Regions from separate parts of the Streptomyces sp. NPDC049970 genome, predicted to be linked through region 2. Evidence: riboswitches for the same ligand, from Rfam matches in the RefSeq annotation. Region 2 holds a riboswitch; each other region holds the start of a gene.
What was found. Region 2 has a riboswitch for cyclic di-AMP ahead of AB0I83_RS02720 (LysM peptidoglycan-binding domain-containing M23 family metallopeptidase). Riboswitches for the same ligand answer to the same signal wherever they lie in the genome.
Positions count from the first base shown of each region.

Region 1: linked by a shared signal. The riboswitch ahead of AB0I83_RS20685 (transglycosylase family protein) and the one ahead of AB0I83_RS02720 (LysM peptidoglycan-binding domain-containing M23 family metallopeptidase) in region 2 are both predicted to bind cyclic di-AMP.
Region 3: linked by a shared signal. The riboswitch ahead of AB0I83_RS10215 (NlpC/P60 family protein) and the one ahead of AB0I83_RS02720 (LysM peptidoglycan-binding domain-containing M23 family metallopeptidase) in region 2 are both predicted to bind cyclic di-AMP.

Region 1 is NZ_JBFALP010000011.1:146,688-152,061, forward strand. It holds gene AB0I83_RS20670 (nucleoside triphosphate pyrophosphohydrolase) at 1-143, shown strand, start outside; gene AB0I83_RS20675 (cytochrome P450) at 140-1,435, shown strand; gene AB0I83_RS20680 (transglycosylase family protein) at 1,541-2,494, shown strand; cyclic di-AMP (ydaO/yuaA leader) riboswitch at 2,816-2,954, shown strand; gene AB0I83_RS20685 (transglycosylase family protein) at 2,955-3,650, shown strand; gene eno (phosphopyruvate hydratase) at 3,977-5,263, shown strand; gene AB0I83_RS20695 (septum formation initiator family protein) at 5,358-5,374, shown strand, end outside.
Region 2 is NZ_JBFALP010000001.1:624,307-629,680, forward strand. It holds gene AB0I83_RS02700 (aspartate aminotransferase family protein) at 1-418, shown strand, start outside; gene AB0I83_RS02705 (XRE family transcriptional regulator) at 478-1,095, shown strand; gene AB0I83_RS02710 (DUF6126 family protein) at 1,184-1,357, shown strand; gene AB0I83_RS02715 (tyrosine-protein phosphatase) at 1,393-2,226, opposite strand; cyclic di-AMP (ydaO/yuaA leader) riboswitch at 2,638-2,797, shown strand; gene AB0I83_RS02720 (LysM peptidoglycan-binding domain-containing M23 family metallopeptidase) at 2,802-3,713, shown strand; gene AB0I83_RS02725 (SGNH/GDSL hydrolase family protein) at 3,876-4,703, shown strand; gene AB0I83_RS02730 (STM4011 family radical SAM protein) at 4,820-5,374, opposite strand, start outside.
Region 3 is NZ_JBFALP010000004.1:318,644-324,017, forward strand. It holds gene AB0I83_RS10205 (NlpC/P60 family protein) at 1-748, opposite strand, end outside; gene AB0I83_RS10210 (hypothetical protein) at 1,107-1,460, shown strand; gene AB0I83_RS10215 (NlpC/P60 family protein) at 1,624-2,772, opposite strand; cyclic di-AMP (ydaO/yuaA leader) riboswitch at 2,771-2,931, opposite strand; gene pcrA (DNA helicase PcrA) at 3,189-5,374, shown strand, end outside.

The sequences.
Region 1 (5,374 bases), on a different contig from region 2:
GCCACCGGCTGCTCGCCCTGGCGGTGCGGGCCGAACAGGACGGCATCGACCCGGAGGCCGCCCTGCGGGCCGCCGCGCGCGCCTACCGCGACGTCATCCGGGAGGCCGAGGGGCTCGGCACCGGGACCGGCGGCCAGGAGTGAACGACAGCCCCGAAGCGGCCTGCGCACCCGACGCGGCGCCCGAACTCTTCACCTGGGAGTTCGCCACCGACCCGTACCCTGCCTACGCCTGGCTCCGCGAGCACAGCCCCGTGCACCGCACGACACTGCCCAGCGGGGTCGAGGCCTGGCTGGTCACCAGGTACGCGGACGCCCGGCAGGCCCTCGCCGACACCCGGCTCTCCAAGAACCCGGCGCACCACACCGGGTCGGCGAACTCCAAGGGGAAGACGGGCATCCCGGGGGAGCGCAAGGCCGACCTGATGACGCATCTGCTCAACATCGATCCGCCGGACCACACCCGGCTGCGCCGACTCGTGTCCAAGGCGTTCACCCCGCGCCGGGTCGCCGAGTTCGCGCCGCGGGTGCAGGAGTTGGCCGACCGCCTCATCGACTCGTTCGTCGAGGAGGGCAAGGCCGACCTGATCCACGACTTCGCCTTCCCCCTCCCCATCTACGCCATCTGCGACCTGCTGGGGGTGCCCCCGGAGGACCAGGACGACTTCCGGGACTGGGCGGGCATGATGATCCGGCACGGCGGCGGTCCGCGCGGCGGGGTGGCCAGGTCGGTCAAGAAGATGCGCGGCTATCTCGCCGAACTCATCCACCGCAAGCGGGAGAGTCCCGGCGACGACCTGATCTCGGGGCTGATCCGGGCGAGCGACCACGGCGAGCACCTCAGCGAGAACGAGGCCGCCGCGATGGCTTTCATCCTGCTCTTCGCCGGTTTCGAGACGACCGTGAACCTGATCGGCAACGGCACCTACGCACTGCTGCGCCACCCGGCCCAGCGTGAACTCCTGGAGCGGTCGCTGGCCGCGGGGGACACCGGACTGCTCGACACGGGCATCGAGGAGCTGCTGCGCTACGACGGGCCGGTGGAGCTCGCGACCTGGCGTTACGCCACCGAACCCGTACGGCTGGGAGGGCAGGACGTCGCGGTGGGGGACCCCGTCCTGGTGGTGCTGGCCGCCGCGGACCGGGACCCGGAGCGGTTCCGGGACGCGGACACCCTGGATCTCGCCCGGAGTGACAACCAGCACCTCGGTTACGGTCACGGAATCCACTACTGCGTGGGTGCGCCGCTGGCCCGGCTGGAGGGGCGGGTGGCCCTGGCGACGCTGCTGCGGCGCCTTCCCGACCTGCGGCTCGCCGCGGAACCTGATGATTTGCGATGGCGGGGCGGGCTCATCATGCGTGGACTGCGCACGCTTCCGGTGGAGTTCGATCCCGGGCATCGGTCCGCAAAAGGTGACACTCTGTCAACTCTGTGACTTTCACGTGATCTCCGCTGCATCGACTTGTGACACACGTTCGAGTACGGCTAGGTTCACCGTTCGACTCACCCGTCACATGTCAGTCACACGGAAGGCAATCCCATGGGCTCCGCGAACGGCAGACACCGTCGCCCTCGTCAGGCACCCGCCATCGTCGTCGCCGCGGGCGTCACGGGATCGGCCATCGCCATCCCGCTGCTCGGTGCGGGCGGTGCGCAGGCCGCAGAGGCCACGACCTGGGACCGGGTCGCCGAATGCGAGAGCGGTGGCATGTGGAGCGCCGACCTCGGTAACGGCTACTACGGCGGTCTGCAGTTCTCGCAGGACACGTGGTCCGCCTACGGCGGCACCACGTACGCGCCCCGCGCCGACCTCGCGAGCCGCTCGCAGCAGATCTCCGTCGCGGAGAAGGTGCTGGACGACAAGGGTCCGCAGGCGTGGCCCAGCTGCGCGGTGATCTCCGGGCTGGCGCTCGACGGGACGCTGCCGGGTATCGACCCGGGCGGCGAGCCGTCCGCCGAGCCGTCTGACAGCACGGCCCCGTCGGACACCGCCTCCTCCGAGGCGCCCGACGAGGCGGACGGCACCGACGCGAAGGACGAGACGGACAAGGTTCCGGCAGGCGAAGCCGCCGACAAGGGTGACGAGACCGAGGCGTCGCCGTCCGCCGAGCCGTCCCCGCAGGCGACCGGGAAGTCCGGCGCCTCGAAGGGTGACGACGGGGAGACGGGCGGAAAGCACCGCGGTACGCCGGCCCCGGAGGCGGGTAGCGGGTCGGCGGATACCGACGGGCGCGAGTCCGGCCGGCACGCCTCGCGGGGTGACTCCGAGGCGCGCCAGGGCGCGGACGAGGGGACGTACACGGTCCGCGAGGGCGACAACCTCTGGGCGATCGCGGACTCGCAGGAGCTCGCGGGCGGCTGGACCGCGCTCTACGAGGCGAACAAGGCGGAGCTCGGCTCCGACCCCGACCTGATCCTTCCCGGCCAGAGCCTGGACCTGGACCTCGGTCCGGACGCGAGCGACTCGCAGCCGGAGACCCTGGCCGCCAACTGATCAAAAGCGCGAAAACACCCCGAAATCGGGGGTAGTTCAGAGGCCTATGTCCACTTATGCGTAAGTGAGACATGGGTCTCTTTGCTTGAACTGGCGGCCCGCGTCCGTCCTGTCCGCCCATATCCGCTCCGACCTGCGCGAACGGGCCCGAGTGTCATTGTGTTACGCGCTGATTGACCGTTATGCCCGCCTTTGAATGTGGGGGTTGCGTGTGTTTACGGTCGGAGCCGCTCGCACCGCGGGCACCTTCGACCGTCACGCCGAATCCTGCCGTCGGTCGGAGGGAACGACGCGTAAAGCGCCGTAGGCAGGAGCGGGGGACCCAGGTAAGTGCCGGACCCGGCCGTCGGAAGACGGGCGAGGGACGGCTCGGGGTGAAGTCGTCCGCGAGCGCGGGCGACCGGGCAACTCACAGGCCCGAACCCGACAGCTCACCTCGTAGGCGTCGGTGAGGAGAACGATGCTGCTTTCCACCAAGGGCAAGCACCGCCGCCCGTCCAAGGCCGTCCGTATCGCCACCCTGGCCGGCGTCACCGGTGCGGCCGTCGCCGTCCCGCTGATGGGCGCGACCGGCGCTTCCGCCGCCTCCGTCGACACCTGGGACGCCGTCGCCCAGTGCGAGTCCGGCGGCAACTGGTCCATCAACACCGGCAACGGCTACTACGGCGGTCTGCAGTTCTCGCAGTCCAGCTGGGCCGCCGCCGGCGGTACGCAGTACGCGGCCCGCGCGGACCTGGCCAGCAAGGACCAGCAGATCGCCGCCGCCGAGAAGCTCCTCGACCTGCAGGGCCCGGGCGCCTGGGGGTGCGCGGGTGCCGGCGGCCTGACGAACGACGGTGTGGACCCGGGCGTCGACACCGGCTCCTCGAAGAACGGCGACACGGCCCCGAAGGCCGCGCCGGAGCGCAAGGCCGAGAAGCCCACCACGCGCAGCGAGAAGCGCACGGCCCCCAAGGAGACCGTCACCACCCCGACCGGCCAGAAGGTCGAGAAGGGTGACGGCGAGTACAAGGTGAAGGCCGGCGACACCCTCAGCAAGATCGCCGACGCGAAGAAGGTCAAGGGCGGCTGGGAGAAGCTGTTCAAGCTGAACGGCGACATCGTCGACGACGCCGACCTGATCTTCCCGGGCCAGCAGCTCCACCTGACGAAGTAGCGGACCGGGGTTTCCTCCTCCCTCCCCGGCGGTCCGGCCCGGCGTGCACCACCCCCCTGCGCGCCGGGCCGGCGCCGCGCCGGGCACCCCGCGTCGGGGCTCCTCCACGGGTCGCCGCGAGGGGCCGGGCCGGGGCGAGTGTTCAACTGTTGTGGTTACCTGCCAGTAGATTTCCGCAGCTTTGCCCGTAATGAAGGTCCTTGGGTCCTTTTTCGTCCCAGGGGGCGGGCGGACGGCCGATTGAGCGCGCCGAGCCGGTTAGGCTCGTGGCGCAAGGCCACAGTGACCCTGCACAACCAGTGTCAGATCCCAGAAGGAGATGCCTCGTGCCGTCCATCGACGTCGTCGTAGCCAGGGAAATCCTCGACTCCCGGGGAAACCCCACGGTCGAGGTCGAGGTTGGCCTCGACGACGGCAGCACGGGACGTGCTGCCGTCCCGTCCGGCGCCTCCACCGGTGCGTTCGAGGCCATCGAGCTTCGCGACGGTGACCCCAACCGCTACCACGGCAAGGGTGTCGAGAAGGCCGTCCTCGCCGTGATCGAGCAGATCGGCCCGGAGCTCGTCGGTTACGACGCCACCGAGCAGCGCCTCATCGACCAGGCGATGTTCGACCTGGACGCGACCGAGAACAAGGGCTCCCTCGGCGCCAACGCCATCCTCGGTGTCTCGCTGGCCGTGGCGCACGCCGCGTCCGAGGCCTCCGACCTCCCGCTGTTCCGCTACCTCGGCGGCCCGAACGCGCACCTGCTGCCCGTTCCGATGATGAACATCCTGAACGGCGGCTCGCACGCCGACTCCAACGTGGACATCCAGGAGTTCATGATCGCGCCGATCGGCGCCGAGTCCTTCTCCGAGGGCCTTCGCTGGGGCGCGGAGATCTACCACACGCTGAAGAAGGTCCTGAAGACCAAGGGCCTGTCCACCGGTCTCGGCGACGAGGGCGGCTTCGCCCCGAACCTCGAGTCCAACCGCGCCGCCCTCGACCTGATCCTCGAGGCCGTCAAGGAGGCCGGCTACGTCCCGGGCCGCGACATCGCGCTCGCGCTCGACGTCGCCGCGTCCGAGTTCTACAAGGACGGCGTCTACGAGTTCGAGGGCGAGTCCCGCTCGGCCGCCGAGATGACCGAGTACTACGAGGAGCTCGTCTCCGCGTACCCGCTGGTCTCCATCGAGGACCCGCTGTACGAGGACGACTGGGCCGGCTGGAAGGTCATCACCGACAAGCTGGGCTCCAAGGTGCAGATCGTCGGTGACGACCTGTTCGTGACCAACCCGGAGCGCCTCGCCCGCGGCATCGAGGAGGGCTCGGCCAACGCCCTGCTCGTCAAGGTCAACCAGATCGGTTCGCTGACCGAGACCCTGGACGCCGTGGAGCTGGCCCAGCGCAACGGCTTCAAGTGCATGATGTCCCACCGCTCCGGTGAGACCGAGGACGTCACCATCGCCGACCTCGCCGTCGCCGTGAACTGCGGTCAGATCAAGACCGGCGCCCCGGCCCGCTCGGACCGTGTCGCCAAGTACAACCAGCTGCTGCGCATCGAGGAGATCCTCGACGACGCCGCGGTGTACGCCGGCCGCTCGGCGTTCCCGCGGTTCCGCTTCGAGGGCTGACAGCCCGAGTCCGGAGCACCAGCCTCCGTCCGTCCCCGCATCCGGTCCCGTACCGTGTGCGGGGACGGACGTGCGTGACGGGGAGGTGTGAGACATGGCCGGGAAGGACCG
Region 2 (5,374 bases):
GACCGTCGCGAACGCCCGCCGCACCGGCGATCTGCTGCGCGAGCGGCTCGCCGGGCTGGTCGGCCGCTACGAGTTGCTGCACGAGGTGCGAGGCCGGGGGCTGATGATCGGCATCGAGTTCGGCCGGCCGTCCTCGCTCAGGCTGCGCAGCCGCTGGACGATGCTGCAAGCGGCCCGCAAGGGGCTCTTCGCCCAGATGGTGGTCGTACCGCTGCTGCAGAAGCACCGCATCCTCACCCAGGTCTCCGGCGACCACCTGGAGGTGATCAAACTGATTCCCCCGCTGGTCGTCGGAGAGCCGGAGGTGGAGCGCTTCGTGGCCGCCTTCACCGCCGTGATGGACGACGCGCACAGCGGCAGCGGACTGATGTGGGACTTCGGCAGGACGCTGGTGAAACAGGCCGTCGCCAACCGCTGACACTTTGCCTCTGAGGCAATAAATTTGCCTCAGAGGCAGGATCCTGGCCCAATGGAGGTATGAATCCTCCTGACGGAGGGGCGGCCGACGAGCTCCCGGGAGTCGCGCCGCGCCTGCGAGAGCTGCGCCGCGACCGCGGACTGACGCTGGAGAGCGCCGCCGGGCGTGCCGGACTCTCCCCGGCCCACCTCTCCAGGCTCGAGACGGGCCGGCGTCAGCCCTCGCTGCCGATGCTGCTCGGCCTGGCCCGCGTCTACGGTACGACGGTCTCCGAGCTCCTGGGCGAGATGCCCCCCGAACGTGACGCGATCGTCCGGGGCGGACCGGCCGAAGGCCCGCCCGACGACGGGGCCGACGGCTGGATCTACCGGCAGGCGGGCGGTTCGGGACGCGCCATGCAGGCACTGCGCGTCCGCGTCCCCCACGGCACCGAGGGGGATCTCGTGCGCGTCCACCCCGGGGAGGAATGGCTCTACCTCCTCGACGGCCGGCTCAGGGTCGTGCTGGGGGAGACCGTGCACGATCTCGGTCCGGGCGACAGCGCGCACTTCGACTCGCTCACCCCGCACCGGATCGCGGCCCTCGACCGCGGTGGGGCGAGCCTGCTCTTCGTCCACACGCTGCTGCAGAGCCCGCCCGCCGAGCTGTGCCTGGGCGGCGCGGTCCGGCGGCTCTGATCGCGCGCGCCTCGATCGGCGCACCCTTGTTCCCACCCGGGCCCTAGCGTTCCCACCCCGGCCCGAGCGGCCGGAAGAGAGGACTGTCATGTCCGATTCGGAGTACTACGACCCGCTCACCCCGCGACGAGCCGAGGGCGCCGACACCCAGGAGCGGCGGATGCCGCGCGGCCTGGTGATCCGGCTCGTCGCCTACCTGGTGGCCGGACACGTCGTCGCGGCCTTCCTCTACATCCTGTTCAACGTGGCCGGCAAGGGCTGACCGCCACCGCTACGGTTTCCCGGACGGCGGGCCGTTCACGGACGCCGAGCGTCCTCGACGAGTCGCTCGCGCAGTTTCTCGCGGGTCTCGTCGCTGACCTTCAGCCCTTCCCGGAGGTAGCGCTCGGTGCTGCCCCAGGTCTCCTCGATGGCCGCGAACGCCGCGGCCAGGTATTCGCGGTGGGCCCCGAAGAGCGGATTGAGCAGCTCCATCACCTCGTCGGACATCCCCGCCGACGAGGTGTCGCTGCGGCGCACCTTGTAGCGGCGATGAGCGTCGTTCGACTTGAGGTAGTCGGCCTCGACAGCGTCCTTCTCGACCCCGACCGCCAGCAGTGACACCGCCACCGAGAGGCCGGCCCGGTCCTTGCCCGCCGCACAGTGCATCAGCGCCGGCACGCTGTCCTCGGCCAGGGCGTGCAGTACGCGGCTGTGCTCGGCCGTGCGGTCCTTGATCATCGTGCGGTACGACAGGACCATGCGCTCCGTGCCCTTGCCGTCGGCCAGGATCGAGCGCAGCTGCTGGATGTCGCCGTCGCGCACCAGCCGCCAGAACTCCGCGCCGTCAGCCGGGTCGGAGAGCGGAATGCTGACATTCCGGACGCCGGGCAGCTCCACGTCGTACCCGTCGAGCTTGTGGTCGGCCGCGTTGCGGAAGTCGAAGACCGTGTGCAGTCCGAGCCCGGCGAGGAAGGCGGTGTCGGCCTCGGTGGCGTGGGCGAGGTGGCCGCTGCGGTAGAGGCGTCCGAAGCGCACGGTGCGTCCGTCGACCGTCGGGAGCCCGCCGACGTCGCGGAAGTTGCGGACACCGGTCAGGTCGACGTCCGTCGGCTCGGGGCCGGCCGGCGGGACCTCTGGCAGCTGCGTCACAAGGGCTCCTGGAGTGTCTGGCGTCGGCGCCGCTCGCCGACGGGGGCACGCTCGCGACGATACGACATGGCCGCGTCGGCTCACGGCCCCGGGCGCTGCGGTGTCCCCCCGCCGGGCCGACGACCGCAACATGTCCGTATTAATGCATTTAGCAGAACATGCCCTGCTTGTGCGGGAGATGAGGGGAGGGGGGTGAGCGAGGTCATATCCGTGACGGTGTGTGGCGAGGGTGCTCGTGGGTATTCCGGACGCCCTGCGGAAAGCCAAGATCCGTAATCCACGGAGTGTGACGGGAATTGCGCGACGGAATTGAGGTGTCGATTCCGGTTCGCATTCCGAGGCTTGTTCCCGGAGTCCCGGCTCGCTTACGGTCACGGTCAATCCGGACGGAACGCCTAATCCTGCCGCCGCCCGGAATCCGCACCGACTCACGTGTGGCAGGAGCGGGGGAACCAGGTAAGCCGCCGACCGGAGCCATCCGGAACGGCTCGGGGTCAAGACGCGCCACCGCGCGGCCGGGCATCTCCAGTCCGAACCCGACAGCTCACCTCGTAGGCGCCGGAGAGGAATTCCCCATGCCCGCAAAAGGCAAGCACCGCCGTAAGAAGACCGGCCCGATCTCCCGCGGCTTCCTCGCCGCGGGTACCGGCGGCGCCGTACTCGCCCTCCCGCTGATCGGCGCCACCGGCGCCCACGCCGCGGAGCAGGCCGCGCCCGCCGCGGCCAAGTCCGCCTCCGTCGCCGAGAGCGCGCCCGCCACCGGGGTGAAGGGCTCCCCGAAGACCTACTCCGTGGTCGCCGGCGACTACCTCGCGAAGATCGCCAGTAGCCAGAAGACCAAGGGCGGATGGCAGAAGCTGTACAAGGACAACCGCGACGTCGTCGGTGGGAACCCGAGCCTGATCCGCCCGGGAATGAAGCTGACCCTCGGTGCCAAGGCCCCCGGTGCGACCGGGAAGCCGGCCGCCGAGGCCGCGCCCTCCAAGGCGAAGTCCGCCCCGAAGCCCGCCGCCGAGAAGGCCGCTCCGGCCGAGAACGCCGCCGCCACCGCCGACTCCGGTGCCTCGCAGAGCACCGGCTCCGGCTACGCGGCGCCGGTGGAGAGCCCCACGGTCACCACGCAGTACCGCGCCTCCGGCGCCAGCTGGTCCAGCGGCTACCACACCGGTTCCGACTTCCAGGCCGCATCCGGCACCAGCGTCCGGTCCATCGGCCCGGGCACCGTGGTCTCCGCGGGCTGGAGCGGCTCGTACGGCAACGAGGTCGTCATCCAGCACAGCGACGGCATGTACTCGCAGTACGCCCACCTGTCCTCGCTGGAGGTCTCGGCCGGACAGACCGTCACCGGCGGGCAGCAGATCGGCCTTTCCGGCTCCACCGGCAACTCCACCGGCCCGCACCTCCACTTCGAGGTCCGCACCGGTCCGAGCTACGGCTCGGACGTCGACCCGATCGCGTACCTGCGTTCGCACGGCGTCTCCATCTGAGGGGCGACACCCGAGGGTTGAGCAGAGGGGCGGTGCGCACGGCGCGCCGCCCCTCTGCTTATTCCGGCTTTACCAAAACCTGACCAGGTGGTCTTTGTCACCAACCGTCAACCCCTTATTACGGTCGCGTAGGTCACATTCGAAGGTGCAGGATAAGTCGTTGTGGCAGACGATTCGAGAAACAAGACACGAGGCATCATCGGGTCGTACGCGGCGATCGGCGACAGTTTCACCGAGGGCGTCGGGGACCCCGGCCCGGACGGGCGGCTCGTCGGCTGGGCGGACCGGTTCGCGGTACTCCTCGCGGACCGGCTCCCCGTCCCCGACGCGCTGGCCCGCCCGGTGGACGACCCGCACGGGATATTCCGGTACGCCAATCTCGCCGTACGCGGACGACTCCTCGACCAGATAGTCGAGGAACAGGTCCCCCGCGCGAAGCAGCTCGCACCGGACCTGGTGAGCTTCTGCGCGGGCGGCAACGACATCCTGCGTCCCGGTTCCGACCCGGACGACGTGGCCGAGCGCTTCGAGCGCGCGGTGGCCGACCTGGCGCGCTCGGTCGGCACGGTCATGGTGACCACCGGCTTCGACACCCGGGACATCCCGGTGCTGAAGCATCTGCGCGGCAAGATCGCCACATACACCGCACACGTCCGGTCCATCGCCGACCGCTACGACTGCCCGGTCCTGGACCTGTGGTCCCTGCGGTCGGTCCAGGACCGCAGGGCCTGGGACAACGACCGGCTGCACCTCTCGCCCGAGGGGCACACCCGGGTCGCGCTGCGCGCCGCCCAGGTGCTCGGCCTCGGCGTGCCGGCCGACCCCGACCAGATGTGGCCCCCGCAGGCACAGCGCGGAGCTCTCGAGGTGCGCCGGGACGACATCAACTGGGCGCGGGAGTACCTCGTCCCGTGGATCGGCCGACGGCTGCGCGGTGAGTCCTCCGGCGACCACGTAGAGGCCAAGCGCCCCGATCTGCTGCCGCTCTGACCGCCCCCGGCGTTCTCCACCGCGGCCGACGCCGGGCGGCACGCCCTCTCGGCGGCCGACGGAGAACGGCGGACGCTTTTCGGCGGGTGGCACGTGACGTAAGGCAGCGGGCGTTCTCAGCGGCTGACGTAGGGCAGCAGGCGCCTGCCCGGTCGCGGGTGGGCGAGTCCGTCCGGAGCGGGCGCCCGCACCGGACGGGCCGGTATGCGCTCCAGGACGCCTCCCGCGAAGACGTCGTACAGCGGCAAGGTCTCCAGGTGGACGTAGCCGATGTGGCAGTCGCACACCTCCAGCGGGCATCCGCGCGGCCCGAGTGAGCTCCGGTAGCTGCCGTCGTACAGGTTGCCCAGTTCCGCCCGGACGAAGTGACAGCGCCGCACCGTCCCGTCACCGTCCACCGAGATCACGGAGTCACCGGTCCGGCAGGGCAGACCGGCCGAGCGGTGCGGATGCCGGCTGTACGGGAACAGGGGGTCCAGGGCCGTCCAGCGGTCCGCCTCCTCGTCCGTGTAGGTGTGCCCCTCGGCGGCGTTCACCCAGAGGTACACCTCGGGCGGCAGCGCCGCACGCAGGCGGCGGGCCTCCTCCAGGTGTTCGCCGAGCCCGACGATCCCGACGCTGTGGCGCACCCCGAGGTCCGCGAGTTCCCGGATCCGGCCGAGGAAGCGCTC
Region 3 (5,374 bases), on a different contig from region 2:
CGAAGCCGACGGCCTGCGCTGCGCGGGCGTTGGGCGCTGCCACGGAGCCGCGCGGGGTGCCGCGGTCCGCGCGGACGGTGCCGCCGTGTGCGGCGTCGGCGGAGCGCTCGTAGTCGGCGCGCTGCTCGGCGGTGAGGGTGGCCAGCAGCTTGCGGGCGTCGGCCAGTCTGGTGCGGACCGCGTCCTTGTGCTTCTTCAGCTCGGCCCGGCGCGAGGCGAGGACCGCCACTTCGTCCTCGGCCCGTGCCCGCAGCTGCGCGATGTCGCTGATCTGCCTGCGCACACCGTTGATCGCGCCGGCCTGGCGGTCGCCCGCCCGGTCCTCGTAGGAGGCGCGCTCCAGGTACTCGTCGGGGTCGGAGGAGAGGACCAGCCGGACGGCGGGGTCGATGCCGGCGCTGCGGTACTGGGCGGTGGCGAACGCACCGAGGGCGTCGCGCGCGGCGTTGAGGCGCTCGGTCCTGCGGGCGGCCTCGTCGCGCAGGGCGTCGAGGGACCTCTCGGACGCCGTGGCCTTCTCCTTCGCGCCGTTGTACCGCTCGGTGGAGACCTCGGCGTCGTGGTAGAGCCGGTCGACCTTGCTCCGGACCTGGGCCGGGGTGACCTGGGGATCGGCCTGGGCCGCACCCTCCAGAGCGGTCGCGGACGCCGCGCCCGCGAGGGCGAGGGTGGCTGCGGTCCGAGCGGCGGGCCCGGTGAACAGGCGCTGTCTGGGCTTGCGGTGAGCGGCTTCTCGATGGGCGGCCACGGGGGTGGTGCGTCCTTCCGTTCGACTGCCCGTCGGGGGGACCGGCGGGCCCGCCCGGGTCCGCCGGCGGGCCACCACAGGGGGGAGTGGCCCGCCGCCGGATCTCCTGGCGGGGCGACCGGGATGCCGCTCGGTACGGGGAGCGGCGGTTCAGAATCGGTCACCTGGGATGGACGCTAAGCCCGGGGCGCGAGGAAGAGGCGTAATGACAGCTATTGCCCTCGGATGCGGTTTCGTTTCCACCGAATGACCGGGAAATTCAGTCGGAGTCCGGCAATCCGCGCAGGCCTCGCGTCAACTCATCGGTAAGTAGTACCTGGTGGAGAGTGGTGATATGGCCGGGCCCTAGGCTGCGGCCATGGACGTACTCATCAATGTCTTCGTGGCCCTGCACATCATCGGGATCGCCTCCCTGCTGGGCGGGTTCCTGACCCAGACGAAGGCCATGGGCGCGGGCACGGCCCGGTTCGTTCCGGCCATGCTGCACGGCGCGCTCACCATGCTCGTCACGGGCATCGCCCTCGTCGGGCTCAACCAGGCCGACGACCAGAGCGTGAACAACGTCAAGATCGGGATCAAGCTGCTGATCCTCGTCGTGATCCTCGCGCTCGTCTATGTGAAGCGCGACGACGAGAAGGCCGGCAAGGGGGCCTTCGCCGCGGTCGGCGGGCTCACCGTCGCCAACATCTTCATCGCCGTGCTCTGGACCTGAGCGGTCGGGCCGGGCTCCCGGCCCCCGAGGCGGCCCGAGCGGCCTGTTCGTGCGGGTGGAGGGGCCCGGGGAGCGATCCCGGCCCCCTCCACGGCTCCCGGCGGTGAGCCGTCAGTCGTGTGTCGCACCGGGTGCGGTCACCGGGTGCGTCGCCCCCGACGTGTCACGCCGGGCGCACACTGCCGTAGATCGGCATGTAGTAGATCGACTCCTCGCGGACGTTCGCACCCGGCTTGGGCGCGTGGATCATCATGCCGCCGCCCTTGTAGATGCCGACGTGGCTGATGTCGTCGTAGAAGAAGACCAGGTCACCGGGTTGCAGATTCGAGGTCGATACCCGTGTGCCCACCTTGACCTGGTCCCACGTCGTACGCGGCAGATCGACACCGGCCGCCTTCCAGGCCGCCCGGGTGAGCCCGGAGCAGTCGTACGAGGACGGCCCCGTCGCACCCCAGACGTACGGCTTCCCGATCTGGGCGCGGGCGAAGGCCAGCACCTTGTCGGCCTTCGACGCGTAGCCGCTGTCGGAGCCGGTTCCCGTGCCGGAGCCCGCGTCCTTCTGGGCGGTCTCCTTCGAGGCGCGCCCGGACCGCGCCTTGTCCGCGGCGGCCTGCTGCCTGGCCAGTTCGTCGGCCTTGCGCTTGGCCTCCGCCTCCTTCCTGCGCTCCAGCCCGGCGAGCCGCGCCTTCTCCTCGGCGGTCAGCTTCGACAGCAGCGAGCGCGCCTCGGTGAGCTTCGTCTGCACCTGCTGCTTGCTGCCGCGCAGGGTGGCCTGCGACTTGGTCAGCGTCTCGAGGCTCTTCGTCGCCTCGACGCGCTTCGCCGCCGCCTCCTTCTGCTGCGTACGGAAGTCGGTGACCGTCTTCTGCTGCTGGCTGGTCATCCTTGCCATCAGCTGGTCCTGGTCGAAGTACGACTGCGGGTCGTCCGCCAGGAAGAACGTCGCCGTCGGGGCGATCGAGCCGCTGCGGTACTGGGCCGCGGCGTACCCCCCCAGTTCGCGGCGCGTCTCGTTGAGCTTGTCGGCCCGCCGGGCCGCCGCCTCCAGCAGTGCGTCCACTTTCGAGCGCTGCTCGGCCGACGACGCCTTCGCCTGGTTGTACTGCTGGGTCGCGGTACCGGCCTGCCGGTACAGGGCGTCGACCTTCTTCTGCACTTCCTCGATGCTGGGCTTGGGCTCGGCCGGGGCAGCCGTCGCGCTCTGGGTGGAGAGCAGGGTGACGGAGGCGAGCGCCGCCGTCGTGAGACCGACCACAGGTGTGGTCGTGCGCAGCCGCGTGCGCCGCTTGCGATGCGATGCCAAGACCGGCATCTCCTTCCGTGGACCGCCTACCGGGTTAGCTGTCGGGTTCGGGCGGAACGGAAGGCTGCCCTACGGTCCGGCGGAGACGGACCGATTCACCCCGGTGTTGCGTGTGGGTCCCCGGTTCCGCGCTCCCTCGTGGGAGTACGGATTCGGCGGAGGGTGCCCGCGCGGCGTGGTTCGCCTCGATCGGTTACGGGACACCCGTCGCAGCACGCTAACCAACTTGTGGTGCCTGTGTGAAGGTTGATGGTCGATATGCCCGATACGTTTTCGTGACCTTTCTCCGACGCGGTTCCGGGCCGTCGCGCGGCGGTCCGGATACTCACGCACCGTCGGCGGTTCGTCCCGTTGCGTGCGCGGAGCGGGTCCTTGTCACCGATGCGGCCCGGGCTGTCGGTGCGTCCGCCTAGACTTGTGAGGCGATGAGCAGCCTCTTTGACGACAGTTTCCTGACCGGCCTCCAGCAAGCAGAGGCAGGCCCCCCGCCGCCCCCCGAGGAGCACGCGCCCGAAGCGGTGCCGGAGGGCCTCTTCGGGGAGGTCTTCGACGCCCCGCCGCAGCCCCGCGACGCTTACTACCGCGACGGCGCGCCGCGCCCCGTCGTCGACTCCGCCGCGCTGCTCGACGGGCTGAACACCGAGCAGCGCGCCGCCGTCGTGCACGCCGGGTCCCCGCTGCTCATCGTCGCGGGTGCCGGGTCGGGCAAGACCAGGGTGCTCACCCACCGCATCGCTCATCTGCTGGCCGAGCGCGGGGTGCACCCGGGGCAGATCCTCGCGATCACCTTCACCAACAAGGCCGCGGGCGAGATGAAGGAGCGCGTCGAGGACCTCGTCGGCCCGCGCGCCAACGCCATGTGGGTCATGACGTTCCACAGCGCCTGCGTGCGGATCCTGCGCCGCGAGTCGAAGCTCCTCGGTTTCACCTCGTCGTTCTCGATCTACGACGCCGCCGACTCCAAGCGACTGATGGCACTGGTCTGCCGCGATCTCGACCTCGACCCGAAGCGCTTTCCGCCGAAGTCGTTCACGGCGAAGGTCTCGAACCTGAAGAACGAGCTGATCGACGAGGAGACCTTCGCCGGTCAGGCCGCCGAGGGTCTCGAGAAGACCCTGGCGCAGGCGTACGCGCTCTACCAGGCGCGGCTGCGCGAAGCCAACGCACTGGACTTCGACGACATCATCATGACCACGGTCCACCTGCTCCAGGCGTTCCCCGACGTCGCCGAGCACTACCGCCGCCGCTTCCGGCACGTGATGGTCGACGAGTACCAGGACACCAACCACGCGCAGTACACCCTGGTGCGCGAGCTGGTCGGACCCGCGGGCGAGGCAGACGCCCCCGGCGAGCTGTGTGTCGTCGGTGACGCGGACCAGTCGATCTACGCCTTCCGGGGCGCGACCATCCGCAACATCCTCCAGTTCGAGGAGGACTACCCGGACGCGAAGACGATCATGCTGGAGCAGAACTACCGCTCCACCCAGACGATCCTCTCCGCGGCCAACGCCGTGATCGAGCGCAACGAGAGCCGCCGCCCCAAGAACCTCTGGACGAACGCCGGCACCGGAACCCGGATCACGGGCTACGTCGCCGACACCGAGCACGACGAGGCGCAGTTCGTCGCCACCGAGATCGACCGCCTCACGGACGCCGGGGAGGCGAAGGCGGGCGACGTCGCCGTCTTCTACCGTACGAACGCCCAGTCCCGTGTCTTCGAAGAGATCTTCATCCGGGTCGGGCTCCCCTACAAGGTCGTCGGCGGAGTGCGCTTCTACGAGCGCAAGGAGGTCAGGGACGTCCTGGCCTACCTCCGGGTCCTCTCCAACCCCGAGGACACGGTCCCGCTCCGCCGCATCCTCAACGTGCCCAAGCGGGGTATCGGCGACCGGGCCGAGGCGATGATCGACGCGCTGTCGATGCGCGAGAAGATCTCCTTCCCGCAGGCCCTGCGCCGCGTCGACGAGGCGTACGGCATGGCGGCCCGGTCGACCAACGCCGTGAGGCGGTTCAACACGCTGATGGAGGAACTCCGCACGATCGTGGAGTCCGGCGCCGGTCCGGCGGTCGTGCTGGAGGCCGTCATGGAGCGGACCGGCTATCTCGCCGAGCTCCAGGCCTCCACCGATCCGCAGGACGAGACCCGTATCGAGAACCTCCAGGAACTCGCCGCCGTCGCGCTCGAGTTCGAGCAGGAGCGTGCGGAGGACGAGGGTTCCGGGACACTGGCCGAGTTCCTGGAGAAGGTCGCGCTCGTCGCAGACGCCGACCAGATCCCCGACGAGGACGAGGACGGCTCCGGTGTCGTCACGCTGATGACGCTGCACACCGCCAAGGGGCTCGAATTCCCGGTGGTGTTCCTGACCGGCATGGAGGACGGCGTCTTCCCCCACATGCGGGCGCTGGGACAGGTCAAGGAGCTGGAGGAGGAGCGCAGGCTGGCGTACGTGGGCATCACGCGTGCCCGTGAGCGCCTTTACCTCACCAGGGCGGCGATGCGCAGTGCGTGGGGTCAGCCCGCGTACAACCCGCCGTCACGCTTCCTGGAGGAGATCCCGGACCAGCACCTGGAGTGGAAGCGCAAGGGGCCGATGGCGGCTCCGGCGGGCCC